DNA from 2 places in the Azospirillum sp. A1-3 genome. Region 2 is predicted to be linked to the other one. Evidence: predicted binding sites of a transcription regulator. Region 2 holds the regulator's gene; the other holds the start of a gene.
The links. Region 2 encodes PhoB, which activates phosphate uptake and scavenging genes when phosphate is short. Its sites were predicted from a motif close to TNTCATAAAACTGTCA; they were not measured.

Region 1: M5E06_RS28025 (DUF47 domain-containing protein) is a predicted target of PhoB. The motif match lies at 12,822-12,837, and genes of this name have one in related genera.

The regions. Positions count from the first base shown of each region.
Region 1 is NZ_JAMSLU010000006.1:31,004-46,967, forward strand. Features, by position in the region: gene dnaE (DNA polymerase III subunit alpha) at 1-1,693, shown strand, start outside; gene M5E06_RS27970 (hypothetical protein) at 1,750-2,340, opposite strand; gene M5E06_RS27975 (hypothetical protein) at 2,489-3,373, shown strand; gene M5E06_RS27980 (acetyltransferase domain-containing protein) at 3,370-4,329, shown strand; gene M5E06_RS27985 (MarR family winged helix-turn-helix transcriptional regulator) at 4,400-4,852, opposite strand; gene rimO (30S ribosomal protein S12 methylthiotransferase RimO) at 5,319-6,638, shown strand; gene M5E06_RS27995 (HNH endonuclease) at 6,661-7,005, shown strand; gene M5E06_RS28000 (hypothetical protein) at 7,087-7,254, shown strand; gene M5E06_RS28005 (hypothetical protein) at 7,376-7,627, shown strand; gene M5E06_RS28010 (response regulator) at 7,802-10,564, shown strand; gene M5E06_RS28015 (hypothetical protein) at 10,586-10,921, opposite strand; gene M5E06_RS28020 (inorganic phosphate transporter) at 11,053-12,066, opposite strand; gene M5E06_RS28025 (DUF47 domain-containing protein) at 12,077-12,721, opposite strand; gene M5E06_RS28030 (hypothetical protein) at 12,990-13,529, shown strand; gene M5E06_RS28035 (hypothetical protein) at 13,860-14,108, shown strand; gene M5E06_RS28040 (hypothetical protein) at 14,201-14,491, shown strand; gene M5E06_RS28045 (hypothetical protein) at 14,587-14,838, opposite strand; gene M5E06_RS28050 (hybrid sensor histidine kinase/response regulator) at 15,320-15,964, shown strand, end outside.
Region 2 is NZ_JAMSLU010000001.1:2,570,716-2,586,679, forward strand. Features, by position in the region: gene rph (ribonuclease PH) at 1-96, opposite strand, end outside; gene M5E06_RS12435 (MFS transporter) at 136-1,413, opposite strand; gene M5E06_RS12440 (NADP-dependent malic enzyme) at 1,719-3,983, shown strand; gene M5E06_RS12445 (GNAT family N-acetyltransferase) at 4,128-4,697, opposite strand; gene M5E06_RS12450 (helix-turn-helix domain-containing protein) at 4,710-5,315, opposite strand; gene M5E06_RS12455 (ATP-binding protein) at 5,490-7,124, shown strand; gene M5E06_RS12460 (PstS family phosphate ABC transporter substrate-binding protein) at 7,253-8,308, shown strand; gene pstC (phosphate ABC transporter permease subunit PstC) at 8,352-9,734, shown strand; gene pstA (phosphate ABC transporter permease PstA) at 9,727-11,031, shown strand; gene pstB (phosphate ABC transporter ATP-binding protein PstB) at 11,121-11,867, shown strand; gene phoB (phosphate regulon transcriptional regulator PhoB) at 11,969-12,673, shown strand; gene M5E06_RS12485 (SAM hydrolase/SAM-dependent halogenase family protein) at 12,737-13,465, shown strand; gene M5E06_RS12490 (Bax inhibitor-1/YccA family protein) at 13,561-14,286, opposite strand; gene M5E06_RS12495 (ABC transporter permease) at 14,433-15,964, opposite strand, start outside.

The DNA of each region.
Region 1 (15,964 bases), on a different contig from region 2:
CCTGACCACCGTCCCGCTGGACGACGAGAAGAGCTACCAGCTGCTCAGCCGCGCCGAGGCGACCGGCGTGTTCCAGCTGGAAAGCTCGGGCATGCGCGACGTTCTGCGCCGGCTGAAGCCGAACCGGCTGGAGGACATCATCGCGCTGGTGTCGCTCTATCGTCCCGGCCCGATGGACAACATCCCGAAATACATCCGGGTGAAGAACGGCGAGGAAAAAGCCGACTACATGCATGACAGCCTGGAAGGCATCCTGAAGGAGACCTTCGGGATCATGATCTACCAGGAACAGGTCATGCAGATCGCCCAGGTGCTGTCCGGCTATTCGCTGGGCGGCGCCGATCTTCTGCGCCGCGCCATGGGCAAGAAGATCAAGGAGGAGATGGACAACCAGCGCAAGATCTTCTGCGACGGCGCCGAGGCGCGCGGCGTGAAGGCCGATCTGGCCAGCATGATCTTCGATCAGGTCATGAAGTTCGCCGGCTACGGCTTCAACAAGTCCCACGCCGCCGCCTACGCCCTGGTCGCCTACCACACCGCCTATCTCAAGGCGAACCACCCGGTGGAGTTCATGGCGGCGTCGATGACGCTCGACCTCGGCAACACCGACAAGCTGAACGTCTTCCGCCAGGAACTCGCCCGGCTGCGCATCAGGCTGCTGACGCCGGACATCAACAAATCCGACTCCATCTTCGGGGTGGAGCAGCTGGCCGACGGGACCAAGGCGGTGCGTTATGCGCTGGCCGCCGTCAAGGGCGTCGGCCAACCCGCCATGCGCGCGGTGGTGGAGGAGCGGCGGAAGAACGGCCCGTTCAAGAGCCTGTTCGACTTCGCCCGCCGGCTGGATTTGAAGACCATCAACAAGCGCCAGCTTGAGAATCTCGCCTGCGCCGGCGCCTTCGACGGGCTGAACCCCAACCGCGCCCAGGTCCATGCCGCGCTGGAGACCATCATCCGCTATGCCCAGGCGGAGGCGGCGGAGCGCGACAGCGGCATCGGCAACCTCTTCGGCGGCGGTGGCGGCGGCTTGCCCGAACCCGAGATGCCCAAGGTCAAGGACTGGGAGCCGCTGGAAAAGCTGAAGCACGAGTTCGGCGCCATCGGCTTCTACCTGTCGGCCCACCCGCTGGACGCCTATTCCGGCCCGCTCGGCCGCATGAAGGTGGTGCGCTCGGCCGAACTTCAGACCGCCATCGCGAAGGGCGGCTCCACCCGCTACAAGATGGCGGGCATCGTTGTCTCGAAGAAGGAGAAGACCGCCAAGTCCGGCAACCGCTTCGCCTTCGTCGAGCTGTCTGACGCCACCGGCGGCTATGAGGTGACGCTGTTCTCCGAAGTGCTGGCCGCCAACCGCGACCTGCTGGAGCCCGGCCGCCCGGTGTTGATGACGGTGGACGCCCAGCTGAACGGCGAAGAGGTCCGCCTGACCTGCCAGGAGATCAAGCCGCTGGAGGAGGCGGTCGCCTCGGTCAGCGCTGGCCTGCGCGTGGTGCTGCGCGAAACCGGCCCGATCGAGCATCTGCGCGCCACGCTCGACCGGCTGTCACGCGGCAAGAGCCGCATCAACGTGCTGGTTGAGGTCGACCCGCTGAAGGAGATCGAGATCGAGCTGCCCGGCAGCTACACCATCACCGCGCAGAGCCGCTCCGCCCTGAAGGCGGTGCCCGGCGTGGTGGAAGTGGCGGAGTTGTGAACCACGCAGGCAGCGGGAATGGCCAGGAAACAGCCGATCCCGCCGGCATCGCTCCCTCATCCAAGCTTGACGACCCTGTGCACCTCGCCGTTGCCGCCGGAATAATTCCGCAGGATCTGGGCATAGAATGTCCAGCTGAAGGTGCCGGCCACGCCATAGACAAGGCAGCACTCGGCACCCAGACTGTCGTTCGTGCCGGTGATGTATCCCGCCTTGTGAAGCTGGATGTCGAATCCCGTCAGGGCGGTCGCATTGGCTGCCACATTGATCTGGCCGCCGGTTTTCAGATTGGAGTGGGCGATGCGGAGACCGCCCAGCCTGAAACGCTTGATCCCGACGGAGCAACCCGTCAGCAGGTCGGTCATGATGACCTTCGCCGAAGTCCAGAAGCCGACGTCGAGCGTCGTCGTCATGTTGTCGTTATACTTCAACCAAGCGACTTTGGCCGTTTTGGCCGCGGTCGGGTTCAGGGTGAGGTACGTGAGATTCCCCATCGAATGGCCGTCGGCGGAACGAATGCTGTCGTCCATCGTGGCCGCCACCGACGCATCGCAAAGCCCGCTGGCCGGACTGTTATAGTTTTGAATGACGTTCTTGCTGAGGAACGCCATCGGATCCGCGATCAAATCGTCAAGCACATCGGCCATTCGCGCCCCCCTGTGAGAATCGATGTTTTCCTCAACGATTTACACACGCAATTAAAGAGGTGCAATTGACATTCTATCCTAAAACAAGAGATCCTGGACCATAACTCCGCCCCGTCAGTCATCCGCCCAACCCATGCCCCATACCCCCATGAGCGGCCATTCATCGTCGCATCGCCGCTTCATCGCCATCGACTGGTCCGGCGCGCTGGCCAAGCGCTACGCCGGCATCGCGGTGGCGGAGTGCGCGGCGGGCGACGACGCCCCCCGGCTGGTCGAAGGCCCCGGCGGCTGGTGGTCGCGGACGGCGGTGTTCGACTGGCTGCGCGCGGAACTGCCACGAGAACCGGCGCTTGTTGGCATCGACTGCGCCTTCTCCCTGCCCTTCGCGGTGGCGGCGCGCGGCTTCCCCGGCCGGGAAGCGACGGCGTTCGACCTGTGGGACGCGGTGGAGGAGGTCTGCGCGGCGGAGCCCGACTTCGGCGGCGGCCCCTTCGCCAGCCACCCGGTGCACGGCGTCGGTTTCTGGCATGTCGGGCCGCAGCCGGACTGGTACGAGGACCCGCACCGCGCCACCGAATGGGCCTGCCGCGCCGACGGTCTGGGCCACCCGCAGAGCCCCTACAAGCTGATCGGGTCAAAGCAGGTCGGCAAGGGCGCCCTGGCCGGCATGCGGGTGCTGCGCGCCCTGCGCGCCGCCCTGCCCGGCCGGCTGGCGGTCTGGCCCTTCGAGGATCCGGTGCCGGGGCAAAGCGTGATGGTGGAGATCTACCCGCGCCTGTTCCTGAAACACACCGGCTTCGGCCAACGCAAGATCCGCGACGGCGGCGAAATGGACGAGGCTCTGCGCCGGCTGGGCTCGCACCCTTTGCAGCGGTCCGGTATGGTCAGCGACCATGACAGCGACGCGCTGGTGTCGGCCGCCGGCCTGCGCTGGCTCGCGGCAAAGGCGGCAGCCTGGACGCCGCCGGGACTGGACGACACCGCAAGGCGGCAAGAGGGATGGATTTTCGGCGTGGGGATGACCGGATCATGACGGCAATCGGCATCGCGCCGGCACAACAGGACCTCGCGCGGGGCTCCCGCCGTCCGGCCATCGACGTGGCGCGCGGGCTGGCGCTGGTTGCGATGGCGGCCTATCACGGCAGCTGGGACGCCACCTATTTCGGGCTCGCCCGCTTCGACCTGCTGGGCGATCCACTGTGGCTGGCGGCGCGCACCGTGATCCTGTCGAGCTTTCTGCTGCTGGCCGGCATCGGTCTGGTGCTGGCGACCCGCGACGGGCTCGATCCGGGGCGCTTCCTGCGCCGGCTGGGACGGGTGGCGGCGGGGGCCGCGGCGGTTTCGGCGGCGTCCTACGCCCTGTTCCCCGACAGCCCGATCTTCTTCGGCGTGCTGCACCACATCGCGGTGGCGAGCGTCATCGGCCTCGCCTTCGTCCGCCTGCCGGCCGCCGTGACCCTGGCGACGGCGGCTGCCGCGGTGCTGATCGGGACGACGCAAGGCCTCCCGCTGTTCGACAGCCCCTGGCTGCGCTGGATCGGGCTGACCACGGTGGCGCCGGATTCCAACGACTTCGTGCCGCTGCTGCCCTGGATCGGCGGCGTTCTGGCCGGGATCGGGCTGGCGCGGCTGTGGCCGGCGATGGGCGAGGGCGTCGAGGTGACCAGCGGCGCCGGGCGGCTGCTGGCCTTGGCCGGGCGGCACAGCCTTGCGGTCTATCTGCTGCACCAGCCGCTGTTGTTCGGCATCGCCTGGGCCGCGGCGCAGCTGTCGCCGGTGGAGACGCCTGCCGCACGCGATTTCCAGGCGGCATGCGTGTCGAGTTGCGAGCGCGCCGGGGTGGCGTCGGCGACCTGCACCGCCAATTGCCGCTGCGTGCAGTCGGAACTGGCGCGGATCGGGGTGTGGGAGGGGTTCGTCGCCAACCGCCTCAGCGAGCGCGATCAGCGCGGGCTGGAGGCCGCGGTCGCCGCCTGCCGCAAGCCCTGACGGCTGCGGTCGGAGCGGCCCCGGTTACGACGGCCCAGAATCAGACTGCCCAGAATCAGCCGGCCCTGAATCAGACCGACTGCCGCTTTTCCAGCAGGCCGCGCAGCAGGCTGGTCAGCGTCTCGGCCAGCTTGTACTGGTCGTCGCCCGGCAGTGCGGCGATGACGCCGGCGAAGTCGTTCAGCGGGTCGTGGCGCAGCAGTTCCAGCGCCTTCGGCGTCGGGTGCAGCTGGGTGACGCGGCGGTCCTCCGGAACCGGCACGCGGACCAGCAGCTCCTTGCCCACCAGCACCTCCACCATCTGCGAGGCGGCCCCGCGGGTGGTGGCGTGGAAGTCGGCGAAGGCCGACACCGTGCGCTGGCTGTTGTTGGCGCCGGCGAAGTAGCGCAGCGCCGTCCACTGCGACGGCTTCAATCCGTGGGTATAGCCCAGGCTGTCGGCAATGTGGGCGATCTGAAGCATGACGTCGGCGATGGCCTGCGGCGACGCGCCGCCGGCATGATCCGCTTCGGTGAAGTCCATGGCCGCTCCGATGGATCCGGCTCCCGTGGCGCCGGCGCCGATGGATGCCGCGTTGTTCCGCATCGCCATCCGGCCCGCAGCAACGCCGCGCACTTTTGCAAAGTCCATTTGTTCCACTCTATAAAGTTTAGTGGCTATACGATGGGCGTATCAAAAGGCAGGCAGCTATCGCGGTAAGGCGGCAGCCACGTCGATCATGACACCACCACATATATTAGCGCGGTCGAACAAAAAACGAAACATCGAACACTTCATCTTTTTGTTGCAAATTGTCGCATCGCTTTGAGCCCGGCAAGAGAAGCCGAGTTCCCGGAAGCCAAGCAAACTCAGGCGGAATCGGCATATCGGCCATGCCGACTCGCTTCGTCGCCATGTTTCACTGGCGTAATTTTCGATTCGGCGGTATACGCGCGCGATGACCACATCCCCCGTTCCGAAGTCCGCATCGCCGGCCGCCGCCCAGACCATGGGCGCCCCGAAGGTCGGCATCGTCAGCCTCGGCTGCCCCAAGGCGCTCGTCGATTCAGAGCGCATCCTCACGCGCCTGCGCGCGGAGGGGTACGAGATCTCCCCCAGCTACGACGGCGCGGACGTCGTGCTGGTCAACACCTGCGGCTTCCTCGACAGCGCCAAGAAGGAGTCGCTGGACGCCATCGGCGAGGCGATCAAGGAGAACGGGCGGGTCATCGTCACCGGCTGTATGGGCGTGGAATCGGACATGATCCGGCAAATCCACCCCGACGTGCTGGCCGTCACCGGTCCGCACCAGTATGAACAGGTGGTCAGCGCGGTGCATGACGCCGTGCCGCCGACGCATAACCCCTTCACCGATCTGGTGCCGCCGGAAGGGCTGCGGCTGACCCCGCGCCACTACGCGTATCTGAAGATTTCCGAGGGCTGCAACAACCGCTGCAGCTTCTGCATCATCCCCAGCCTTCGCGGCGATCTGGTCAGCCGGCCGATCCATTCGGTCCTGCGCGAGGCGGAGAAGCTGGCGGTCGCCGGCGTCAAGGAACTGCTGGTCATCTCGCAGGACACCAGCGCCTACGGCGTCGACGTGAAGTACAAGACGGAGAAATGGTACGACCGCGAGGTCCGCACCCGCTTCTTCGACCTGTGCAACGAACTGGCGAACTTCGACCTGTGGGTCCGACTGCATTACGTCTACCCCTATCCGCATGTGGACGAGGTCATCCCGCTGATGGCGGAGGGCAAGATCCTCCCCTATCTCGACATCCCGTTCCAGCATGCCTCGCCCACCGTGCTGAAGGCGATGCGCCGCCCGGCCGCCCAGGAAAAGCAGCTGGACCGCATCCGCAAATGGCGTGACGAGTGCCCGCATCTGGTCCTGCGCTCCACCTTCATCACCGGCTTCCCCGGCGAGACGGAGGAGGACTTCCAGTTCATGCTGGACTGGCTGAAGGAGGCCCAGCTCGACCGCGTCGGCTGCTTCAAGTACGAGCCGGTTGAGGGCGCCACCGCCAACGACCTGCCCGGCGCCGTCCCGGAAGAGGTCAAGCAGGAGCGTTGGGAGCGCTTCATGGAGACGCAGAAGGCGATCAGCGCCGAGCGGCTCCAGCAGAAGGTCGGCTATACGCTGGGCGTGCTGATCGACGAGGTCGACGAGGAGGGTGCCATCGGTCGCTCCTACGCCGACGCGCCGGAGATCGACGGCAACGTCTTCCTGAACGGCGAGACCGGCCTGAAGCCCGGCGACATGGTCGACGTCACCATCGAGCATGCCGACGAATACGACCTGTGGGGCAGCGTCGAACGCGACCTGTAATCCAACCGGACTGGAGAGCGCCATGCCCGTCACGCCGGACGATACCAGACTGATGGACGTCCAGCAGGGCGGGCGCTGCTTCTTCTGCGACGGGCCGGTGGGGGCGAAGGCGACCTTCGACCACCTGATCCCCCAGGCATACGGCGGGATCGACGATCCGGCCAACGTCGTGCTGGCGCACCGCCGCTGCAACCAGCGCAAGGAAGACCGGCTGCCGACCGGAGAGGAACTCGACCGCTTCTTCGCGCTGCGCCGCTCCAGCCGGCTCGGCGTCTGGCCCCCGTTGCGCGCGCTCCGCGATGCGGACGGGTGGGCGGAGGAGGAGCGGTGGATGGCGGTGGCGCAGGCGATTGCCCGGCAAAGCTGAGGTCAACCGCAACCACGACCGAAACCAATGCCGGCCGATCCGGTTAAGGGGGGGACACCTTATATAAGGGAGACTCAACCGATGACCGGCCAGCAGAACAAGCAGCCCCACACCGAACAGACCGTCCGCCACACCGAGGGCGAGCAGAACACCGGCAACCACAAGAAGCCGGACGCCCCCGACGCCAAGGGCGCCGACCGTTTCGGCGGCACCCGCGCCGGTGCCGAAAACGTCGAACCCAAAAAGTAAGCGGCCGGAATAGAGCCTTTTCGGGCTGGCATCGCACCGCCGGCCTGTGCGAGATCCGGGGGACGGCATCCAGGGACCCTATTTTCCCCAGTGACCGCCCCCACTTCGCACCCGTGACCTGATGGCCCCTTCGATCTTCAAGCGCTACAAGCTCCACTTCACCCGCCCGCTGCCGGGTTTGCGTCCGGGACGGCCGGAGCGCGACGCGATGGTGGAGCGGGTGCGGCGGTTGGCCAGCGAGAACGGCATGGCCGGCGACCTGCACACCATCGCCCCCAACGCCGGCTTCGGCATCCTCGAAGTCCGCTGCACCGAACGTCTGGCCCGCCGCCTGTCCGATCTGTCGGAGATCGAAACCGTTCAGGAAGCCTGACCGATCCTTCCGAAAACCGGCGGACCATCAGGACAAACCCCAAGGGGCCGCCCGGTCGAATCCGGCATCCGACCGCCCGGATTCGTGATAGTTTGAGCCTGAAGCATTGTTCGGGCCGCACCGTGCATGGTCACCATAAGGTGGCACATGAGGGCGGCATAAGAAGGGGGATTCGTGGGACGCTTCCTACGGGGCGCGCTGGTGATGGTCGTGGTGCTGGCCGCGTTGGCGGGCAATGCGGGCCACCGGATCTACCACGATTACCAGGACACGCTGCAGCGCCGCTTCGCCATGGTCCGGGACATGGCCCGGCTGGTCGACGACCATGTCCACCGCACGGTGCGCACGGCCGACGTTGCGCTCGACCAGACCGCGGCGATGGTGGCGGAAGCCGGCGGCCCGCAGAAGGTCCGCGACCTGAAGCATTGGACCCGGCTGCGCGAATATGCCGCCCAGGTCGAGGGCGCCGACGCCATCTGGATCTATGACGCCGATGGCCGGACCGTTCTGGAATCGGCCAGCTTTCCCAACCGCATCGCCGACTTCGCCGATCCGGCCGGGCTGGAGGCCCTGCGCGGCGGCACGCGCCTGCATGTCGGTGCGGCGCAAACCGTCCGCAGCGGCGGTCAGCCGCCGGTCTTCCCGGTCTCGCGTCCCCTGTATGACGATGAAGGGCGTTTCGTCGGAATGGCGTCGGCAACGATCCGGGTGGACTCGCTGACCGATTTCTACGCCCTGCTTGGCGTCGAGTTCGATCCGCTGATCGGCGTCTACGGCCCGGCCGGCGAGGTCATCGCCCGCCGCCCGGCTCCCCTGGAGTCGGCCGGCAAATCGGTGGCCGGCGGGCTGGTGTTCCAATCCAAGTTGCGCGAGGCGCCGGAAGGCCAATTGCTGCTGCAGTCGGTGCTGGACGGGGTGTCGCGCATCGCCGCCTACCGGACGGTGCGCGATTATGGTCTGGTGGTGCTGACCGGCATCGGCCGGGACGAGGCGATGGCCGATTGGCGCACCCGCACCCTGCACACGGTGCTGGAGACGATCGTCGGGCTGCTGGCGATCCTGGCGATGCTGGGTTGGGGCCTGCGCTACCTCGACCGCGAGCGCAAGGCGCAGGTGGCGCTGGCCGAGGCGCGCAGCGCCGTGGAGCGGACCAGCGCCGAGCGCGACGAGACAGCGCGACTCGCAGCCGAGCTGGACAAGGCCCGCGACATGGCGGAGACCGCACGCCGGGCCGCCGAGGCCGCCAACCACGACAAGAGCGAGTTCCTGGCCGGCCTGAGCCACGAGTTGCGCACGCCGCTGAACGCGGTGATCGGCTTCTCCGACCTGATCGCCCGCGAGGCGGAAGGGCCGGTCGGCACGCCCTCCTATCGGCAATATGCCGCCAATGTCCGCGATTCCGGCCAGCATGTGCTGGAATTGATCAACGAGATCCTCGACCACGCGCGGGCGGAAGCCGGGGCGCTGACGCTCGAGGAAGGACCTTGCGACCTGGAGGATGCCGCCGATTTCGCCGTCCGCATGCTGACCCCGCGGGCCGAGCATGCCGGCGTGCTTCTATCGGCGGTGGTGGAACCGGCGGTGCTCAACCTGCACGGCGACGACCGCCGCATCCGCCAGATCCTGCTGAACCTGATCGCCAACGCGGTGAAATACACGCCGTCGGGCGGGTCGGTGACCCTGTCCGCCGCCCTGGACGACGGCATGCCGGTGATCCGCGTCATCGACACCGGACTTGGCATCCCGGCCGAGGATCTCGACCGCGTGCTGGAGCCCTTCGCCCGTGCCGGGAACGCCGCCAGTCGCGAGGCGGAGGGCACCGGACTGGGCCTGCCGCTGACCAAACGGCTGGTCGAACTGCATGGCGGCACCCTTTCTCTGCGCAGCACGCTGGGCGTCGGCACCACGGTGACGGTGCGCCTGCCGGCGAGCCGCCTGCTGCCGGCGGAGCCGGCCCCCAGGGCGTCCAGGACGCCGCCGGTCGGGCCCGCCGCCACCCCCGATTCTGTTCCGGACCTTACCCCGGATACCGCCCTGAATTTTGCCGCGCCGCCTCCCAGTCCGGCTCCCGTTCCGTCCTGGGCGCCGTCCTCCGGGCCGCTGTCGGTCCTGCTGGTCGACGACGACCCGACGGTGCGCGACATGGTGGCCGGGCTGCTGCGCGGCTGGGGGCATCGGGTGATCGCGGCGGCCAACGCCAACGAGGCGCTGGTGGTGCTGGACGGGCCTGAGCCGCTGGACCTGCTGCTGAGCGACGTCGTCATGCCGCCGGGCATGGACGGGACGGAGCTGGCACGGCACGCCGCCCGCATGCGCCCCGGCCTGCCGGTGCTGCTGGCCTCCGGCTTCGCCGCCCATGCCGCCGGCACCCCGTCCGCCTTCGGTCCCGACGTCGCGATGATCGCCAAGCCCTTCGCCATCGACGACCTGCGCCGGCAGCTCGCCCGCGTCGCCGCCCGGCAAGGCGGCTCCGCACGTCCGGCGACGGCCGCCGGTCCGCCCTCCCCACCCCCGACCGACCGTCCCGCCAAACGCTCCCCCGGACCGCCGCGCCTGCTGATCGCCGAGGATTTGGCGATCAACCGCGAATTGCTGGCCGCCCTGTTCCGCGACAGCGGTTACGCCATCGATCTGGTGGCCGACGGTGCCGCGGCGGTGGAGGCGGTGGAGGCCGGCGACTACGACCTCGTGCTGATGGACGTGCAGATGCCGGGCATGGATGGGCTGGAGGCGAGCCGCGCCATCCGCGCGATGCCGCCGCCGCGCGGCGACCTGCCGATCCTGGCGCTGACCGCCGGTTCATCCCAGGAGGAACGGCGCGAATGCGGCGAGGCCGGGATGAACGGGCATGTCGGCAAGCCCTATGACCGCGAAATTCTGCTGCGTCAGGTCGCCCGCATGCTCGACGCCACGCGGAGCCGCACCGGCACCGCCTGACGCCGCTCAGCCCGACGCCACTCAGGGCTGGTCGAACACCCGCGGGAAATGGGCGAGCCGGCGGCCGAACAGGCTCTGCGGCGCGGAGTCGGTCGCCGCCGGCGCCGTCTGCGCCTGCGCCATCCCGGGGGGCATCGCCGCGTTGGCCGGCAGCGCCGTCACCGGCAGGGGCGTGGACGACAGCGCGCGCGCCGAGGTCGGGCGCGGACGGCGTTCGGACTTCTCGGGCGGGGCGTAGAAATGCAGGGTCAGCTGGCCGTCGGCTTCCGCCGCATAGGGCAAGCCGGGGACCGTCCGGCGTTCGGTGCCGGGAAACACATACTGCTCACCTTGATCGGTGCGTTCGATATGCGGCATGACCGGTATCCTGTCTCCACCGCACCGATCCTGCCGTTACCGCCCTTGCGGGTCAAGGCCGCGCTGCATCACGAAGGGCTTATCCGTTCGCCCCATCGTTCTGCGGGCGTTCTCCCCCCGGAAAGGCGCCCTTACGGGCGCAGCAGGGCGGCGACCAGCAGGTAGGACAGCCAAGCGACGATGCCGGAGGCGGGAATCGTCAGCACCCAGGCCCAGACGATTCGGCCCGCCAGACCCCAGCGCACCGCCGAGGTGCGGCGGGCGGAGCCGACGCCGACGATGGCGCCGGTGATGGTGTGGGTGGTCGACACCGGAATGCCCAGCCACGTCGCGCCGAACAGGGTGATGGCGCCCGCCGTCTCGGCGCAGAAGCCCTGATAGGGCTTCAGGTCGGTGATGCGCGAGCCCATGGTGCGGACGATGCGCCAGCCGCCCATCATCGTGCCCATCCCCATCGCCACCTGACAGGCGATGATGACCCAGAAGGGGACGTGGAAGGTATCGCCCAGCATGCCCTGGCTGAACAGCAGCACGGCGATGATGCCCATCGTCTTCTGCGCGTCGTTGCCGCCATGGCCCAGGCTGTAGAGCGCCGCCGAAACCAGCTGGAGATGGCGGAACTGCCGGTCGACCGTGAAGGGGGCGGCGCGGCGCAGCGCCCAGGACGCCACCAGCATCAGCAGCAGCGCCAGCAGCAGGCCGATGCCCGGCGACAGCACGATGGCGACCGCCGTCTTGGTGAAGCCGCTGGCGACGATGGCGCCGAACCCCGCCTTGGCGATGCCGGCCCCGGCGATGCCGCCGACCAGCGCATGCGAGGAGGAGGACGGCAGCCCCAGCCACCAAGTGATCAGGTTCCAGCCGATGGCGCCGATCAGCGCCGCCAGGATCACCGCCGGGTCCATCACCAGCGGATCGACCAGCCCGGTGCCGATGGTGGTGGCGACATGCAGGCCGAAGAACAGGAAGGCGATGAAGTTGAAGAAGGCCGCCCACAGGACCGCCAGCTTGGGCGACAGCACGCGGGTCGACACCACGGTGGCGATGGAGTTCGCCGCGTCGTGCAGGCCGTTGATGAAGTCGAAGGCGAGCGCCACCAGAATGATGAGGACGATCGCCGGCAGACCGAGTTGCAGGGCCTCCATCGACGCGGCCTCAGACCTGATCGAGCGTGATGCCCGCGACAAGGTCGCCGACGTCGTCGCAGCGGTCGGTAACCGCCTCCAGCATCTCGTACAGCTCGCGCCGGCCGAGGAAGGCGATCATGTCCGGCTTCTCCGCGATCAGCGCCTTCAGCGCGTCGCGCAGCACATCGTCGGCCTCGTCCTCCAGATCGGACAGCCGGCCGCAGAGATGGTCGATCCGCTCGGCGTTGCGGGCGATGGAGCCCAGGAGCGGCATCAGTTCCAGCAGCACGTCGGCCTGCTGGCGGATCAGGGCGACGAAGCGGCGCATCGGCTCGTCGAACACCTCGACGCCGTACAGGCCGGCATGGCGCGGCACCTCGTCCATCAGGTCGATGGCGTCGTCCAGCGCGTTGATCAGCGACAGGATGTCCGACCGGTCGAACGGCGTGATGAAGGCGCGGTGCAGGTCGCGCCCTGCATCCTTGGCAACGCGGTCGGCGTCCTTCTCCACCCGCTTCAGCGCCGCGATCTTCTGCGTGCGGTCGTCCGGTTCTGCGTCCATCACCGCTTCCAGGGCAGCGGCGGCGGCCACGATGTGACGGGCCTGCTCGACGAACTGGTCGACGAAGCGTTCCTCCTTCGGCATCAGCGAACGGAATGCGCGCAGCAGCATGGGACGGTGACTCGCCTGTATCTGGATAGGGGACTGGTGAGATTTCGGGCTGCTCTTACCACGCTTCGCGGTGCGGTGCAGCGGCAGCATGTCATGTAAACGCCATGAAAACGTCATTCGGTAGCAAAATCGCCACAGGTCGCGGCATATCGCCGCTTTTCCCGCCACCGCACCGGCCGGACCGCGCCCCATAAGGGGGGCCATGGAAAGCCGCCCGCCGCCTCCCCAAATCTCCCGAAGGCCCCTCTTCGACCGCAGGTCCTCCCGCATGACGTGCCCGACCAATCCCCTCCGCCGCTTTGCGTTGCCAGCCATCGCCGCCCTGCTGCTGAGCGCCGCGCCGCTGCACGCCCAGACGGCGCCTCCCGCGGCGCCTCCCCCGGAGGAAACGGCCGGCCGCTGCAGCCCCACCGTCTCGGCCGCGCTCGGCGCCTGGGACACCGGTCTGGCGGCGGCGGAGCGGTTCGGCGACAAGGCGGTGGCGGTGGCGCGCGAGAAGGGGCGGGAGTATCTGCTGCCGCTGCTGGGCATCGACCCGAAGACGGCGCAGCCCGATGCCAGGGGCGGCGACACGACCGATGATCTCGGCCGCGCGCTGGAGGAAAGCCGCGACGACCCGCAACGCCGCGCCGCGCTCTGCGCCGCCATCACCCGCGCCGCCGACGAGGCGAAATCCTCCGCCGGCGCCGGGCTGGACGCGCTGAGGCGGGCACTGGACAATTGGCAGCTTTCGCCGCCCGCCACCCCGACTCCGGCTCCAACCCCGGCCCCGGCCCCGCCGAAGCAGGACGGCCTGATCCGGACCTGACCGGCGGCAATCGCCGCCTCCACCCCATGGGCAAAACCGCGCCCGGCGCAAGAGGGGATTGCCGAAGGACCGGCCCGGAATTTGCCGCGTCAGACCCGCGAAACGGTCACAGGCGGAATAATTCGCCCCGACCTATGTTCATGCTGGTATCGGCCGGTCCGCGGCGGCATCGTCAAAGCGTTTTCGCCGAAACGGGCGCCGGGACGTGCGATGTGGCACCATCGTTGAATTGTCACAGCCGAACGTCATAGGCACCGTTGTGGAATCTGGTCCGAAGGTCTAGTCTGTTCGTGTTCCCAACAAATTCCCGAACATGGGAAGGTGCCATCCATGAATCTGCACAGTCTGGCCAGCGACATGGTTCAAACCGTCCTGGCCTGTGAAAAGGCGCTCCCCGGTCGGGCGAACGCCGATGACCAAGATCTCGCCCGGCACATCCTGGTCGAACCCGACCACGCCTGGCATGTTTGCGAGACCTATGCCCGCGCCGTCTGCATTCCGGTCGAACAGCTCCCGGTCAGCCAGCTCCGCGGCCTCATCAGCGACATCGTCCTGTCGAAGCTTCCCCGTTACGACTGAGTTTCTCGATCCCTAGGGCCGGCACCGTATCCGGCGATGGCCGGAACGATCCGGGTTTTCCAATCCCGCACTCCAAGTTCCGTGGTGCCACCATGGCGATCGAGCTTCATTCCTTCACCGTAACGCTGGCCGTCGCGGATGCGACCGGTTGCGCCAGCGCCGCCGAACACCGTGCCCGCATCTGGAGGGCCGTGTCCGAACTGTCGGCCGCCGTCCGCAATGCCGGCATGGCGACCGAGGCCCGCTTCCGCGGCCAGGACCGCCAGGGCCATGTCCTGTTCGAGGCGACCGACACCGGCGCCGCCTTCCTGCGCGGCCTTCCCGTCATCGCCAGCGTCGACGACGCGCGCAGGAACGGCGGGCGCGTCCAGCTTCGCCACTGAGCGGCCGGCGACTCCGCCGCCGCCGCAAAAGCGAAGGCCCGCCGCTCCGATCCGGGGCGGCGGGCCTTTTCGTTTTCGGCGATTGCGGGAACCGTTCAGCGTGCGCGATGCCGCAGCGGCCGGACGTTGCTTTCGGTCTCGACCTCTTCCTCGGCCGGGCGCACCTTCTTCAGCTGGACGATGAAACGCTCGGCACCATTCTCCATGACGGCGATGCCGGTCAGGCCATGCGCCCAGTCACAGGGAACGACGTGGATTTCCTTGATGGTGGCGGTGCCGGCCGCCAGTTCCGCACGGTCAAGGACCACGTCCCCGACCCGGAATCCCAAATAGGCGTCGATCAGCATTCTCTTGGGCGTCCGTCTTCCGTTTCAGGCCACGCACCGGGTCCGGCACCGACGGCCGGTCTCCCTCACGATGGACCATCTTGCCATAGATTGGACCGTTCGTGGCGCTTTCCCAGCGAGGACGACGCAGTAAACCGACCGGGACCCCCGTTTGCCCCACGCTCCAGGCCCAAAACAGGAAGCGCGGAAGCGGCCGTCCCCGTACGAGGGAGGAGACGGAAACGGCCGCTTCGGCGGTCCCGGACCCTGAGCGGATGCCCAAGGTCGGGAGCAGGAACGCCGGCCGTCGCACCAGCGGCGACCGGGACGGCGGCGTCCGGCAGGCGCAGAATAGTTCGAACTTCGAACCATACGCGCCCCCTACCTTCGTTCAGGGCTGCACAGTTTTTGGGCAACTGCGAGACCGGCCGTTGTTGGCGGGTCGAACCTTGGGATAGGGTCAGGCACCATTTCCCCTCCCCCGGCAAGAGGTCCGTCGGTCGTGCAGAGTTGGCTGGTGCTGGCCGTTTCGGCGGCCTATCTGGGGGTGCTGTTCGCCATCGCCTGGTGGGGCGACCGCCGCACCGCCGGGGGTGGGCTGCTGTCGGCGTCGCCGCGGACGGCCGCCATCCTCTATGCGCTGACGCTGTGCATCTACAACACCAGCTGGAGCTTCTACGGCTCGGTCGGGCGGGCGTCGGCCAGCGGCTTCGATTTCCTGCCGATCTATCTGGCGCCGATGATCCTGCTGCTGGCGGCGCGGCCGGTGCTGACCAAGACCATCGCCATCACCAAGGCGCAGAACGTCACCTCCATCGCCGACTTCATCGGCGCCCGTTATGGCAAGAGCCAGGCGGTGGCGGCGCTGGTGACGCTGACCGCGCTGGTCGGCGTTCTGCCCTACATCGCGCTTCAGCTGAAGGCGGTGGCCGCCAGCTTCGACGTGCTGACCGCCCCCTCGCTGGCCGCCCCGGCCGCCCTGCCGCCGCCGATCTGGGGCGACACCGCCTTCGCGGTGGCGCTGTCGATGGCGGTCTTCACCATCCTGTTCGGCGTCCGCCACATCAACGCCAGCGAGCATCACCGCGGCCTGATGCTGGCCATCGCCTTCGAAAGTCTGGTGAAGCTGACCGTCTTCGTGGCGGTG
Region 2 (15,964 bases):
GAAGCGCACCATGCAGGAGCCCTCGGCATAGCGGCTGAAGCCGGGCTCGAGGGAGACGGTGCGCAGTTGGTCGAAGGCGCGGCCGGAGGGGCGCATGGGCATCATTCCGAAGGTCGTTTGCGGTTCGGCGGCAAGCTAACGGCTCTGCCCGCCTCCGTCCAGCACGGCGTCGGCGATCATTGGTAGCGATGCCGGGCGCGTCGCCCGCTCCAGCCACAGGGTCAGCAGCGGCACGGCAAGCCCAATGGAGATGGAGATGGTCGCCATGGTCGTCACATGCTCCAGCCGGCCGTCGGCGCCGTTGGTCAGGATCTCGGCCGACAGGAAGGCGCCGAAGGCGGAACTGAGATGCTGCACCGCCGACACCAGCGCCATGAATCCGGCACGCTCCTGCGGGTCCGGCACGCGGGAGAAGGCGGCGCCGTTGGCGACCATGCGAATGCCGACGAAGGTCATGAAGAAGGGGAACAGCCCCAGCACCGGCATCCAGGGCCGGTAGCCGATGAAGGCGAAGAAGATCACCAGGCTCAGCCCCACCGTCGCGGCGAAGGTGACGGCGCTGGAGCCGTGGCGGTCGACCAGCCGCCCGGCCCAACGCGCAGCGAAGAAGCTCAGCGTGCCGCCGGTCATGTAGACCAGGCTCAAATGGTCGCGCGGGAAGCCCAGATTGCCCTGCACATAGGCGGCGATGTTGGGGACGATCATGAACTGCTGAACCTGCACCAGCGCCACGGTGGCATAGGCCAACCAGACCTTGCGGCGCGACAGCAGCGCCGTCATCCGCACCCAGGCCCCCGTCTTCACCCCTGCCCCGGCGAGATGGCCGCGCTGCGGCGGCAGGATGGCGATGGCGGCCACGGCGACGATCAGGCCGGCGAAGGCCACCGCGAAGAAGGGCAGCCGCCAGCCGCCATAGAGCGCCAGTTCCAGCCCCACCGGCACCCCGGCGATGGCCGACAGCGAGAATGCCGACATCACTGCACCCATCGCCTGCCCCCGCCGCTGCGGCGCCACCTGATCGGTCACCGTGGCGATGGCGACCGCGACGGCCGGGCCGCCGAACAGGCCTGCCAGCACACGCGCCGCCAGCAGCGATGGAAAGTCCCAGGCCAGCCCGCCCAATGCCGTGGAGACGATCAGTCCGGCCATGGCGACCGCAAGCGCCCGGCGCCGGTCGAAGCGGTCGAGCAGCATCGAGCCGATCAACCCGGCCAAAGCCGCAGCGGCGGTATAGCTGCCGCCGATATAGCCGATGTGTGCCGCCGGGATGTTCAGCGCCCGGGCGAAGTCGGGACCGAGCGGCATCACCATCATGAAATCGAGGATGTTGATGAACTGCACCGCCGCGATCACCAGCGTGATGCGGCGCTCGTCCGGCGTCAGCGCGGCCGCAGATTTGGGGGCCAGGGACAAGATGGCGGCTCCGGGAGGGATAAGCGCGTCGGTTGTGTTCCGCACTGCATGATACCAGTCGTTTCCCGGCCTTCCCAACCGGCATGGTCATGCACGGAAAGCGGATCAGATAGGATGTGAAGCAAACTGGATGTGTCGCCAATCGTCAAAAAAATGCATGATTCGTACAAAAAGCAGGCAATGGAGGCTTGGCGAGTTGCGCGTACGGCGTATACCATCGCGACCCCACCGTCGGCAGCGCACCGCACAAAAGGCACCAACGAAGACCGACGGGCATCAGCACTCCGTTGAGGAACACGACATCCATGTCCGACACCAAGCGCGTCACCGACGAAGAGGCCCTGCTGCTGCATTCCAGCGGCCGGCCCGGCAAGCTGGAAATCACTCCGACCAAGCCGCTGACCACCCAGCGCGATCTGGCGCTGGCTTATTCGCCCGGCGTCGCCGCGCCCTGCCTGCGCATCGCCGAGGATCCGTCCCTTGCCTATGACTACACGGCCAAGGGCAATATCGTTGCCATCATCTCCAACGGCACGGCCGTGCTGGGTCTGGGCGACCTGGGCGCGCTCGCCGGCAAGCCGGTGATGGAAGGCAAGGCGGTGCTGTTCAAGCGCTTCGCCGACGTCGACGGCATCGACCTGGAGGTCGACACCCGCGACGTGGACGAGTTCGTCAACTGCGTGCGCTTCCTCGGCCCCAGCTTCGGCGGCATCAACCTGGAAGACATCAAGGCGCCCGACTGCTTCATCATCGAGGAGCGGCTGCGCGAGCTGCTGGACATCCCGGTCTTCCACGACGACCAGCACGGCACCGCGATCATCGCCGCCGCCGGCCTGATCAACGCCTGCGACATCACCGGCCGCCGAATCGAAGACGTGAAGATGGTGGTGAACGGTGCCGGCGCGGCGGGCATCGCCTGCGCCGAGCTGTTCTGCACGATGGGTGTTTCACGTGAAAACATCATCCTGTGCGACACCAAGGGCGTGGTCTATCGCGGCCGCACCAACGGCATGAACCAGTGGAAGTCGTCCTTCGCCGTCGACACCGACAAGCGCACGCTGGAAGAGGCGGTGGCCGGCTCCGACGTGTTCGTCGGCCTGTCGGCCAAGGGGGCGATGACGCAGGAGATGGTGAAGTCGATGGCGGCCAAGCCGATCATCTTCGCCCTCGCCAACCCCGATCCGGAGATCACGCCGGAGGATGTGAAGGCGGTGCGCGCCGACGCCATCGTGGCGACCGGACGCTCCGACTATCCGAACCAGGTCAACAACGTCCTTGGCTTCCCCTACCTGTTCCGCGGCGCGCTGGACGTCCGCGCCACCACCATCAACGAGGCGATGAAGGTCGCCGCCGCCAAGGCGCTGGCGGCGCTGGCGCGCGAGGATGTGCCGGACGAGGTCGACGCCGCCTATTCCGGGCGCCGGCTGCGCTATGGCCCGGACTACATCATCCCGGTGCCCTTCGACCCGCGCCTGATCGTCACCGTCCCGGCCGCCGTCGCCCAGGCGGCGATGGAAAGCGGCGTGGCGCGCAAGCCGATCCTCGACCTGACCAGCTACAAGCACAGCCTGCGCACCCGTCTGGATCCGACCGCCGACAGCCTGGAGCTGATCCTGGAGAAGGTGCGGACCAACCCGCGCCGCGTCGTCTTCGCCGAGGGCGAGGAGGAGCGGACGATCCGCGCCGCCATGGCCTTCCGCGCTCACGGCTATGGCATCCCGGTTCTGATCGGCCGCGAGGAGGTCATCAAGGAACAGCTGGTGGCGATGGGTCAGCCGCACATCCAGTTCGAAATCCACAACGCCCGCCTGTCGGACGCCAACCGCCGCTATGCCGACCACCTGTACCGCCGCCTGCAGCGCAAGGGCGCCCTGCTGCGCGACTGCCAGCGGATGGTCAACCAGGACCGCAACGTCTTCGCCGCCTGCATGGTGGCGCAGGGCGATGCCCACGCCATGGTGACCGGCCTGACCCGCAGCTTCGGCGTCGCGTACGAGGAAATCCGCCGGGTCATCGACTCGAAGGCGAGCGAGCCGGTGTTTGGCCTGCACCTGTTCATCACCCGCAGCCGAACCGTCTTCATCGCCGACACCACCGTCCATGTCCGTCCCGACGGCAAGACGCTGGCCGACATCGCGGTCGGTGCCGCGGCCAAGGCCCGGCAGATGGGGCACGAGCCGCGGATCGCGATGCTCTCCTTCTCCAACTTCGGCCAGACGCCGCACCCGAACACCGATCCGCTGCGGGAAGCCCTGTCGATCCTCGACAGCCGCCGGGTCGATTTCGAGTATGACGGCGAGATGTCGGCCGACGTGGCGCTGGACTATCAGCTGATGAAGCGGGTCTACCCGTTCTCGCGGCTGTCCGGTCCGGCGAACGTGCTGATCATGCCCGGCCTGCATTCCGCCAACATCTCGGCCAAGCTGCTGAACAAGATGGCCGGCGGCCAGATGATCGGCCCGCTGCTGATCGGTTTGGACAAGCCGGCGCAGATCGTCACCATGGGCGCCTCGGTCAACGACATCGTCACCGCCGCAGCGCTGGCGGCGCATGATTCGCTGCCCTGGTGAGGTGAGGCGTCCCCAACCGTGAGTCCCCTCTCCCCCCTGGGGAGAGGGTCAGGGTGAGGGGGACGCACTTGCCGAACGTCTTCGACTGCGCCGAACCCCCTCATCCCAACCTTCTTTCCAGCGGGGAGAAGGAGAGCCCAGGCCTCACCCCAGCGCCTTGTAAAAATACGTTGTATCGCAGAGCCCACCCTGCGGCCACAGGGCGTAGTTCGGGATGACGCCGACCTTCACCCAGCCGGCCCGCTCATACAGCCGTTCGGCCTCGGGCGAGGCGGTGTCCAGCACCAGCAGGGTCTTGCCGGCGGCGCGAGCTGCGTTCTCGGCCGCCTGCATCAGGGCGGCGCCGACGCCACGGCGGCGGGCGCGGCGGTGGACCAGCATCTTGGACAGGTCGGCCCGGTGCGGCTGGTTCGGCGGCTGGCCGACCACAAGCTGGACGGTGCCCAGCACGCCTTCCCCGTCCTCCGCCACCAGCAGGATGCGCTTCCCCTGCTCCACTCCGGCAACCACTTGGCCCCAGAAGCTCTCGGCGGTGGCGCGGTCGAGCGGCGCCATGAAGCTGACCGACGCACCGCCCGCCACGCAATCCAGCAGTAGGTCGGTCAGTCCCGGCACGGCTGCGTGAGCCTCGGCAGAAGACAGCACGCGCACCGTCACGGCAGCGGCGCCGCTCTCCCCCCTTCGCTGGCCGGAGTCAAGGCAGGCACTGTCCATCGCATGCTCCTTTCAGCGTTTAACCGCGTTTAAGCCAAGGCGCCCGTCGGTGGTCAGCGCCACGATGTAGCGGGCGGTGTGGTCGGTCGGATTGTGGAAGCCGGTCGGCCGATCGAGCCGCATGGCAAGGCAGTCGCCGGTGGACAGCCGGTGCGTCACCTCCCCCACCGTCAGTTCGATGGTGCCGCCCAGCAGATAGACCTGCTGCTCCACCGTGGCGGCGCGGTTGCCGCTGTCGTAGGAGACGCGGGCGCCCGGCGGCAGCTCCACCTCCACCAGTTCGATGGGCGACGGATAGCCCGGCGGCGACAGGTTGCGGCGGCGATAGCCGGTGGCGGGGTCGACCCAGGCGATCTGGTCGGCGCGGCGGGCGACCGGGTTGGCGTCCTCACGCTCGGCTTCCGCGAACAAGGCCGCCAGCGTCACCCCCAGCCCGGCGGCGAGCCGGTCGAGCACGGAGGCCGTGGGGCTGCTCTCCCCCCGTTCCACCAGCGAGATCATCGAGCGGCTGACGCCCGAGCGCTCGGCCAAACCATCCAGCGTCAGGCCCCGATCCGCCCGCAGCGCGCGCAATCGGGTGGCGAGACGGCTGTCGATATCGTTTCCAGCACTTTCCATGAAGGTAGAATGCTGCTCCAAGATATTGGAGTCAACGATCCACCGCATTGTCATACCCATGAATCTTTTATGACCGTCGCGCGGTGTGCGCGACGATGGTGTAGAAGGGCCGTGCAAAAGGACCGACCGTCACGCTGCCCGCCCCGCTCCACACTCGAACCCGGTGCCGACCCCATGCGCCCGAAGGCGTTGCCGCCCGCCCCGCTGTTGACCGCGATCTTGCTGATGCTGGTGCCGATGGCCGCTGTGCTCGCCTGGGCGGTCCATGCCGGGGCGCTGCATGGCGGGCTGGCGCTGGCCGCGGCTGCGGCGGCGCTGGTGGGCGCGGTCCTGGTCCTGCGCACCTACCGCGGCGATGCCGACGCGATGACCGACTACGCTGCCCGGCTGGCCGAGACCGACGAGCCGCTGGCTCCGGCCGGCACGCCGCCCGCCTTGAAGGCGCTGGCCGCGACCATCGGCCGTCTGCACCGGGTCGGCCTGCGCCGGGCCGAGAGCGTGCGGATGCAGCTCGACGCCGACGAAGCGGTGATCGACGCCCTGCCCGCCCCGCTGCTGCTGATGGATGCCGAACGGCAGGTGGTGCGCGCCAACCGGACCGCGCGGGAGCTGTTCGGCGACAAGGTCGTCGACCGCGACCTCTCTTCGTGCCTGCGCACGCCGGCGGTGCTGGAAGCGGTGGATTCGGTTCTGCGCGGCGGTGCGTCCCGCATCATCGAGTTCACGCTGCCGGTCCCGGTGGAGCGCAGCTTCGAAGCGCAGGTCAAGCCCTTCCAGCGGCTGGTGCCCGAACCCGATCCGTCCCTGCTTGATGGCGAGATCGAGGAGGAGTCGGCGCCGCGCCCGCCCACCGTCGCCCGCATGGCGATCCTGACCCTGCATGACGTCACCGCCGCCCGCCGGTCGGAGCAGATGCGCGCCGACTTCATCGCCAACGCCAGCCACGAACTGCGCACGCCGCTGTCCTCGCTGCTGGGCTTCATCGAGACTCTGCGCGGCCCCGCCCGTGACGATCCGGAGGCGCAGGGCCGCTTCCTGGCAATCATGCATGACCAGGCCAGCCGCATGACCCGGCTGGTCAATGACCTGCTGTCGCTGTCCCGCATCGAGTTGGACGAGCATATGCCGCCCAGCGGCTGGGTCGATGTGGTGGAGGAGTTGGAGAACGTCATCGCCGCGCTGCAGCTGAAGGCGGCGGAGCGCCGCATCCGCCTGCGGCTGGAAGCGCCGGAGGATCTGCCGTCCGTCGTCGGCGACGAGGACCAGTTGACCCAGGTCTTCCAGAACCTCGTCAGCAATGCGATCAAATACACGCGCGAGGACACCGACGTGACCGTCACTGTCGCGCTGGCCGACGGAGCGGCGGTGGGCTTCACTGGCCTGCCCGCATCCGGCGGTGCGGTGAAGGACAAGCGCGCGTTGCGTGGCGGCACCGCGATGGTGTCGGTGTCGGTGCGCGACCGGGGCGACGGCATCGCCCGCACCCATCTGCCCCGCCTGACCGAGCGCTTCTACCGCGTTGATGCCGCGCGATCCCGCGCCATGGGCGGCACCGGGCTGGGGCTGGCCATCGTCAAGCACATCCTGAACCGCCACCGTGGCCGGCTGACCATCGAAAGCGAGGTCGGGGTGGGCAGCGCCTTCACGGTTTATCTGCCGGCGGTGGGAGAGGCGGTTTCTCCCTCTCCCCCCCGGGGAGAGGGCCGGGGTGAGGGGGAAGCACTGCGTGTGTTCTCCAAAGCTCCCGCCGCGCTCCCCCCTCACCCTAACTCTCTCCCCGGGGGGGACAGGGGATTCGGTGGGGAGTGAGAGAAACCCATCATTCTGTGACGCCGTCATGAAAGTGTCATAAAAACGCAATCATTCGGTCGCCCTCCCGGTCTATGGTCCGCGCCATTCCGATGGACCAGTCTCCGTTTCCTCAAGGAGGGGCACCCGTGACCACCCGGACGCATGTCTTCGCCGCGACCGCCCCGGCCCTGACTCTGGCCTTGGCGCTCGGCCTCGCCGCCGCCCCCGCATCGGCGCAATCGCGCGACCAGATCCGCGCGGTGGGCTCCTCCACCGTCTTCCCCTTCACCACCGCGGTGGCGGAGGCCTTCGGCAAGACCGGCAAGTTCAAGACCCCGGTGATCGAATCGACCGGCACCGGTGGTGGGCTGAAGCTGTTCTGCGCCGGCGTCGGCCCGGCCCATCCCGACATCGCCAACGCGTCGCGCCGGATCAAGAAGTCGGAAGTCGACCAGTGCGCCGCCAACGGCGTCACCACGATCACCGAGCTGAAGATCGGCTATGACGGCATTGCCCTGGCCTCGTCCAGAAAGGCCGCTCCGGTGTCGCTGTCGACCGTCGTGCTGTGGAAGGCGCTGGCGAAGGAAGTGCCGGTGAATGGCGCGCTCGTCGCCAATCCTTACCGGCTGTGGTCCGACATCGACCCGTCTCTGCCCAAGGCGGCGATCGAGGTGCTGGGTCCGCCGCCCACCTCCGGTACGCGCGACACCTTCAACGAGCTGGCGATGCTGGAAGGCTGCAAGAAGGTGGCCGAGGTCGCCAAGGCGGTCCCCGACGAAAAGGCCCGTGAGCGCGCCTGCATGACCATCCGCGAGGACGGCGCCTATGTCGAGGCCGGCGAAAACGACAATCTGATCGTCCAGAAGCTGACCGCCAACCCCAACGCCTTCGGCGTCTTCGGCTACAGCTATCTCGACCAGAACCGTGACACGCTGCAGGCGGCGAAGATGGACGGGGTCGACCTGACGGCGGAGACGGTGGCCGCCGGAAAGTACGAGCTGGCGCGCCCGCTCTACATCTATGTCAAGAATGCCCATGCCGGTGTCATTCCGGGCATCCGCGAGTTCATCGGCGAATACACCTCGGAACGCGCGTTGGGCGACGACGGCTATCTGGTCGACAAGGGCCTGATCCCGGAGCCGAAGGCGCTGCGCGAGGCCGCCCGCATCGAGGCGGTCAACCTGACCCCGCTCCAGTTCTGACCAGCCCTTCTCCGCCTGCCTCTTTTCCGCCGAAGCGACCCGCATGCAGCTGACCCTCCTCGCCCTGATCCTGGCCCTGCTCACCGTGATCGGCTTCCTGATCGGCCGGTCGCGCGCGGCGTCGTCGGTCGGCGGACGGGTGGCGGAGCTGCATTCGGTCCCCTCCTATCACGGCGTCTATGTCGCGCTGTGGGCCGGTCTGCCTGCGCTGCTGCTGTTCGTCGCCTGGACAGCGTCGGAAGGCTGGCTGGCGATGCAACTGGTGCTGTCATCATTGCCCGACCGGCTGACCACCGGCGACGGCCAGTCGGTCGCCCTGCTGAAGGCCGACATCCTCAATCTCGCCCACGGCATCGCCACCGGGCGTGAGGCCGATCCGCTGGTGACGGAGGCGGCCCGCCGCTACGCCGCCTTGCGCGATCTTGCCGACTGGAGCCTGCTGGCGGTCGGCGCCAGCCTCGCCGTCGCCGGGCTGGCCTGGGGCCGCCACCGCATCGGTCCCGACCTGCGCGCCCGTCCGGCGGTGGAGCGGGTGGTGCGGGTGGCGCTGGTCGTCTGCTCGCTGGTCGCCATTCTGACCACGATCGGCATCGTCCTGTCACTGCTGTTCGAGGCGCTGCGCTTCTTCACCGTCGTCTCGCCGCTCGACTTCCTGTTCGGCACCCATTGGAGCCCGCAGATGGCGATGCGGGCCGATCAGGTCGGGTCCAGCGGCTCCTTCGGCGCGATCCCGCTGTTCGCCGGCACGCTGCTGATTACCGTCATCGCCATGCTGGTGGCGGTGCCGGTCGGGCTGATGGCGGCGATCTACATGTCGGAATATGCCGGGCGCGGCGTTCGCACCTGGCTGAAGCCGGCTTTGGAGATCCTGGCCGGCATCCCGACCGTGGTCTACGGCTTCTTCGCCGCGCTGACGATGGCGCCCTTCGTGCGTTCAGTGGGCGAAGCGCTGGGGTTGGACGTCAGTTCGGAATCGGCGCTGGCGGCCGGCATCGTCATGGGGGTGATGATCATCCCCTTCGTCAGCTCCCTGTCGGACGATGTCATCAACGCGGTGCCGCAATCCTTGCGCGACGGCTCCTACGGTCTCGGCGCCACCAAGTCGGAGACCATCAGGCAGGTGGTGCTGCCGGCGGCGCTGCCCGGCATCGTCGCCGCGGTGATGCTGGCGATCAGCCGCGCCATCGGCGAGACGATGATCGTCACCATGGCGTCCGGCCTGACCGCCAACCTGACCGCCAACCCGTTGCAGGCGGTGACCACCGTCACCACCCAGATCGCCACGCTGCTGGTCGGCGACCAGGAGTTCGACAGCCCGAAGACGCTGTCGGCCTTCGGCCTTGGCCTCGTGCTGTTCCTCGTCACGCTCTGCCTCAACATGGTCGCCCTGCGGGTGGTCCGGACCTATCGGGAAAAATATGACTGACCTCGTCGAGCAGGACGTGGCGGCCGTGACGCCATCCACAACCCCCGTGAAATCGCGCCTGCGCGGCGAAGCCTTCGCACGCCGGCTGCGCGCCCGCCATGCCGCGGAGCGCCGCTTCCGGCTGGCCGGCGCCGCCGCGGTGGCGCTGGCGGCACTGATCCTGCTGCTGCTGCTGGGCTCCATCGTCGCCAAGGGCGCCAGTGCCTTCCTGGAGGCGCGCATCCGGCTGGAGGTGACGCTGGACCCGGCGGAGGTCGCCGACCGCAATTACACCGTCCTGCTGCGCCGCGCCCTCTACGCCCAGTTTCCGCAGGTGACCGACCGCGCCGGCCGCCGTGTGCTGAACGACCTGCTGTCGTCGGGCGCGCCGTATGAGCTGGAGGCGATGGTCGCCAAGGACCCGGCGCTGGTCGGGACGACGCAGACCGTCTGGATCCGCGCCGACGACCAGATCGACCAGCTGGTGAAGGGCGGCTATCGCCGCGACCTGCCGGAAGGCGAGCGTGGCCTCAGCGACGCCAAGGTCGCGGCGGCCGACGCGCTGTTGGCCTCGGGCGCGCTGGCGCAGGGCTTCAACACCACCCTGTTCACCGCCGGCGACAGCCGCGAGCCGGAACAGGCCGGCATCGGCGGCGCCATCGTCGGCTCGCTGCTGACGCTGCTGGTGACCATGGCGCTGTCGGTGCCGGTCGGGATATCCGCCGCCGTCTATCTGGAGGAGTTCGCGCCGAAGAACCGCTGGACCGACCTGATCGAGGTGAACATCAACAACCTCGCCGCGGTGCCGTCGATCATCTTCGGCTTGCTGGGTCTGGCGGTGTTCCTGGGCTTCTTCGGCATGCCGCGCTCCGCCCCGCTGGTCGGCGGGCTGGTGATGGCGCTGATGACGCTGCCGATCATCATCATCGCCTCCCGCGTCGCGTTGAAGGCGGTGCCGCCGTCGATCCGTCAGGCGGCGCTGGGCATCGGCGCCTCGCCGCTGCAGACGGTGCTGCACCATGTGCTGCCGCTGGCGATGCCCGGCATTCTGACCGGCACCATCATCGGCATGGCCCGCGCGCTGGGCGAGACGGCGCCGCTGCTGATGATCGGCATGGTCGCCTTCATCGTCGACATCCCCCACGGTCTGACCGACAGCGCCACGGTGCTGCCGGTGCAAATCTACATGTGGGCCGACAGCCCCGAGCGTGCCTTCACCGAGCGCACCTCGGCGGCGATCCTGATCCTGCTCGGCGTCCTGATCCTGCTGAACGGGGCGGCCGTGATCCTGCGCAAGATTTTCGAGAGACGGTGGTGAACACCATGAGCATCCCGAGCCCGCTGAAGCTGCGGTCCCGTGGCGACCGGCAACCGGACCGGGCGTCCACTGCCGCCCTGCCCAAAAAGATGACCGCCCACGGGGTGAAGGTGTTCTACGGCACCAAGCAGGCGCTGCGGGGCATCGATCTCGACATCCAGGAAAACCGGGTGTTGGCGCTGATCGGCCCGTCCGGCTGCGGCAAGTCGACCTTCCTGCGCTGCCTGAACCGGATGAACGACACCATCGAGGGCTGTCGGGTCGAGGGGCGGATCGCGCTGGACGGCGAGGACGTCTATGGCAAGGCCGTCGATGCGGTGCAGCTGCGCGCCCGCGTCGGCATGGTGTTCCAGAAGCCGAACCCCTTCCCGAAGTCGATCTACGACAACGTCTCCTACGGCCCGCGCATCCACGGCCTCGCGTCCGGACGGGACGAGCTGGACGAGGTGGTGCAGACCTCGCTGAAGCGCGCTGGCCTGTGGGCGGAAGTGAAGGACCGCCTGCGCGAACCCGGCACCAGCCTGTCCGGCGGCCAGCAGCAGCGGCTGTGCATCGCCCGCGCCATCGCCGTCAGCCCCGAGGTGATCCTGATGGACGAGCCCTGCTCGGCGCTCGACCCCATCGCGACCGCGCATATCGAGGAGCTGATCGACGAACTGCGGGCCAACTACACCATCGTCATCGTCACCCACAACATGCAGCAGGCCGCCCGCGTGTCCCAGCGCACCGCCTTCTTCCATCTGGGCGAGATGGTGGAGTGCGACGACACCGAGGAAATCTTCACCAACCCGCGCGACGAGCGCACCCAGGGCTACATCACCGGCCGCTACGGCTGAGTCCTGCGCCACTGTGCCCTACTCCTGTCCCCTTCCTCCTTTGTTGAAAAGGCTGTCCCATGCCGGTTAACGTCGAGACGCGCGCTGTCAACGGAGCCACCATGAATGCGGCCCTGAAGCCGCTCGTCCTGATCGTCGAGGACGAGGCCGACATCCTGACGCTGCTGAAGTACAACCTGGAAAAGGAAGGCTTCCGCGTCGCCACCGCCAGCGACGGCGAGGAGGCCCTGCTGGCCGCCGGCGAACAGACGCCGCACATCGTGCTGCTCGACTGGATGCTGCCGCTGATGAGCGGGCTGGAGGTCTGCCGCCAACTGCGCCGCAACGCCAAGACCCGCGACATCCCGATCATCATGCTGACCGCCCGCGGCGAGGAGGGCGACCGGGTGCGCGGCCTGAATTCCGGCGCCGACGACTACATCACCAAACCGTTCTCCCCGACCGAGCTGGTGGCCCGCATGCGCGCCGTGCTGCGCCGCGCCTCCCCCGGCATGACGGACGAGGTGCTGACCTTCGCCGACGTGACGATGGATCTGGCCGCCCACCGCGTACGCCGCAATGGCCGGGACGTACATCTCGGGCCTACCGAATTCCGCCTGTTGCGCCACTTCATGCAGCATCCCGGCCGCGTCTTCTCGCGCGAACAGCTCCTCGACCTGGTGTGGGGCCACGACGTGTACGTCGAGCCGCGTACGGTGGACGTACACATCCGCCGCCTGCGCAAGGCGATGAACGAAGAGGACGAACTGGACCTGATCCGTACCGTGCGGTCGGCGGGGTATGCGCTGGATACCAAGTCGGTGTGAGCCCAGGGTTGGGATGGGGGTAGGATGGGGGAGGACCACCGCAGCATTGGTGAGAACGCCCCCATGATCCTGCTCTTCACCGACTTCGGCCTTTCCGGCCCCTACACCGGCCAGATGAAGGCGGTGTTGGCGCAACAGGCGCCCAGCGTCCCTGTCATCGACCTGTTCGCCGACGCCCCCGCCTTCGACCCGCAGCTGTCCGCCTATCTGCTGGCCGCCTACGCACCGGCCTTTCCCGTCGACAGCGTCTTCCTCTGCGTCGTCGATCCCGGCGTCGGCACCGATCGCCGGCCGGTGATGGTCGAGGCTGACGGCCGCTGGTTCGTCGGCCCCGACAACGGCCTGTTCGCCCTGATCGCCCGCCGTGCAACGTCGCTAAACGCCTGGACCATCGACTGGATCCCGGACCGGCTGTCTGCCAGCTTCCATGGCCGCGACCTGTTTGCCCCCGTCGCCGCCGGCCTCGCCACCGGTCGCCCGGTCGAGCGCAGCCCCCTTCCCCCCGCCGCCATCGACCGTCCCGACTGGCCGGACGAGCTGCCGCGCATCGTCTATGTCGACGTCTACGGCAATGCCATGACCGGGATGCGTGCCGCCACCCTGCCTGCCGACGCGGTGTTGACTGCCGCCGGCAGTCGCATCGCTCGCGCCCGCACCTTCGGAGCCGTCGGACCGGGGCAGCCGCTGTGGTACGAGAACTCCAACGGGCTGGCGGAGATCGCCGTCAACCGCGGACGAGCCGACCGGGTGCTGGGGCTGGCGGTCGGCGACCCGGTGACGGTTGAGACCTGACCAAAAGAAAACCGCCCGGAAGCGGGTGCTTCCGGGCGGCTGCTGCTTGATCCGATGCTTGTCCGATCAGGCGTCTCTGGTCAGATGTCTGGGGATCAGTCGTTGTTGCGCTGGCCCAGGAACTGCAGCAGGAACTGGAACAGGTTGATGAAGTCCAGGTACAGCGTCAGGGCGCCCATCAGGGCCAGCTTGCCGGTGCTCTCGTGATCGTAGCCCTCGGCGTAGCTTTCCTTGATCGCCTGGGTGTCATAGGCGGTCAGGCCGGTGAAGATCAGCACGCCGATGGCGGAAATCGCGAAGTGCAGGGCCGGCGACTGGAAGAAGATGTTCGCCAGACCGGCGATCACCAGACCGATGACGCCCATGATCAGGAACGAGCCCATCTTCGACAGGTCGGCCTTCGTGGTGTAGCCGTACAGGCTCATCGCCAGGAAGGTGGCGGCGGTGACGAAGAAGGTCAGCGCGATCGACGCCCCGGTGAAGACCAGGAAGATGGCCGACATCGACAGGCCCATGGCACCGCAATAGGCCCAGAAGATCATCTGTGCCGATGCGAAGGACAGGCGCTGGATGCCGAAGGACAGCACCATGACGAAAGCCAGCGGGGCCAGCATGACCACCCACTTCAGCGGCGTGCCGAAGATGGCCTGGAGCATGGCCGGGCTGGACGACACGAGCGCGGCGACCAGACCCGTCAGGATCAGGCCGGCACCCATGTAGTTGTACACGCGCAGCATGTGCTGCCGCAGGCCTTCGTCGAAGTATCCCCGATCTGTCGCGCGGCCCACGGTCGCGAAGCGGTTATAGGTCGGGTCTGCCATGGTTTGGTTTCCTCGGTGGAATAGGGTGATCCCGTCGCAGGACATATTGGCGAGTCCGTCAGGCGGTTCAATAGGAATCGGCAGGGCTTTTTCCAGATGAAAAAGCTTTCACGATTCGTTTTTCCTGCGGCTTCATGACTCAGGCGTCACTCGTTCCGAAGCAATGGCGCCGAAGGCTGGCCGAGAGCGCGCCAAGTACCATAGAACCCGAAAGCAAGCGTGATCGCGGTGCTCAGCAAAGCGGTGGTGATGACCGCCGACGGCAGGAAGCTCCATTCCCAATGCATCAGGAACGTCAGCACCGCCCAGGCGGTCAGCGTGCCGATGATGCCGGCGATCACGGCGGTCAGCAGGCCGAGCAGCCCATATTCCAGCAGGAAGGCGCGCAGCACGTCGCCGCGTGTGGCGCCCAGCACCTTCAGCACCACCGCGTCATAGACCCGGCGGCGATGCCCGGCGGCGACCGCGCCGGCCAGAACCAGCGTCCCGGCGGCCAGCGTGATGCCGGCGACGATGCGCACCGCGGTGCCGATATGGCCCAGCATCTCCGACACTGTGTCCAGCGCGTCCTTGACCCGCACCATCGTGATGTTGGGGAAGCGCTGCAGAACGGCGCGCTGCACCTGGGTTTCGGCGTCCGGCGTGGCGCGGACGGTGGCGACCCAGGTCTGTGGCGCGCCTTCCAGCGTGCCGGGGGCGAAGACCATGGTGAAGTTGATCGCCATGCTGCTGAAATCGGCAGAGCGCACGTTGGCGACCTTGGCCTCGATGCTGCGGCCCAGGATGTTGATGACCATAGTGGCGCCCGGACCGATGCCGAAGGCCTCGGCGACGCTCTGGTGGATGGAGATCAGCGGCGGTCCGGCATAATCCTGCGGCCACCAGCTGCCGGCGGTGACGGTGGAATGCTTCGGCACCGTCGCCGAATAGGTGATGCCACGGTCGCCGGCCAGGATCCAGGCCTGCTCCGGATTGACCAGCGCCTTTTCCGCCTCCTGCCCGTTCACCCGCTCGATCCGGCCGCGCAGGCTCGGCACCGCCTCGAAGGCGCTGGTGCCGGGGACGGCGGTCACGAGGTCCCGCAAGGGATCGAACTGGTCGCGCTGGATGTCGACGAAGAAGAAGGCGGGGGCATCCTGCGGGATCGTCTCCGACACCCGGCGGGAGAAGTTGCCCTGGATCAGCGCGATGGCGACCAGCACCGTCAGGCCGAGCCCCAGCGACAGCACCACCGCCGCCGTCGGGTTGCCCGGCCGGTGCAGGTTGGCGAGCGCCAGCCGCAGGCCGGGACGCCGCACCCGCCCCACCCGCTTCGCCCCCCAGGTGACCAGCGCCGCGGCGGCGCGGAAGGCGAGGAAGGTGGCGATGGATCCGCCGACGAACCACAGGGCGAACAGCTTGTTGTGCGCCGTCAGCACCGCCAGCCCGGCGAGCGCCAGGGCCGACAGGATCATCGCGACCGTATAAGGCGTGCGCGGCCTCCCGCCGGCCGGGGCGATGACGTCGCGGAACAGGGCGCCCGCCGGCACCTCGCGCGCCCGGCCGAGCGGCCACAGCGAGAAGGTCAACGCCGTCAGCACGCCATAGAGCGCGGCGAGCGCCAGGGCCCCCGGATAAACGCCTATATGTGCCGACACCGGCAGCACGCCGTCGAGCAGCCGGCCCAGCGCCAGCGGCG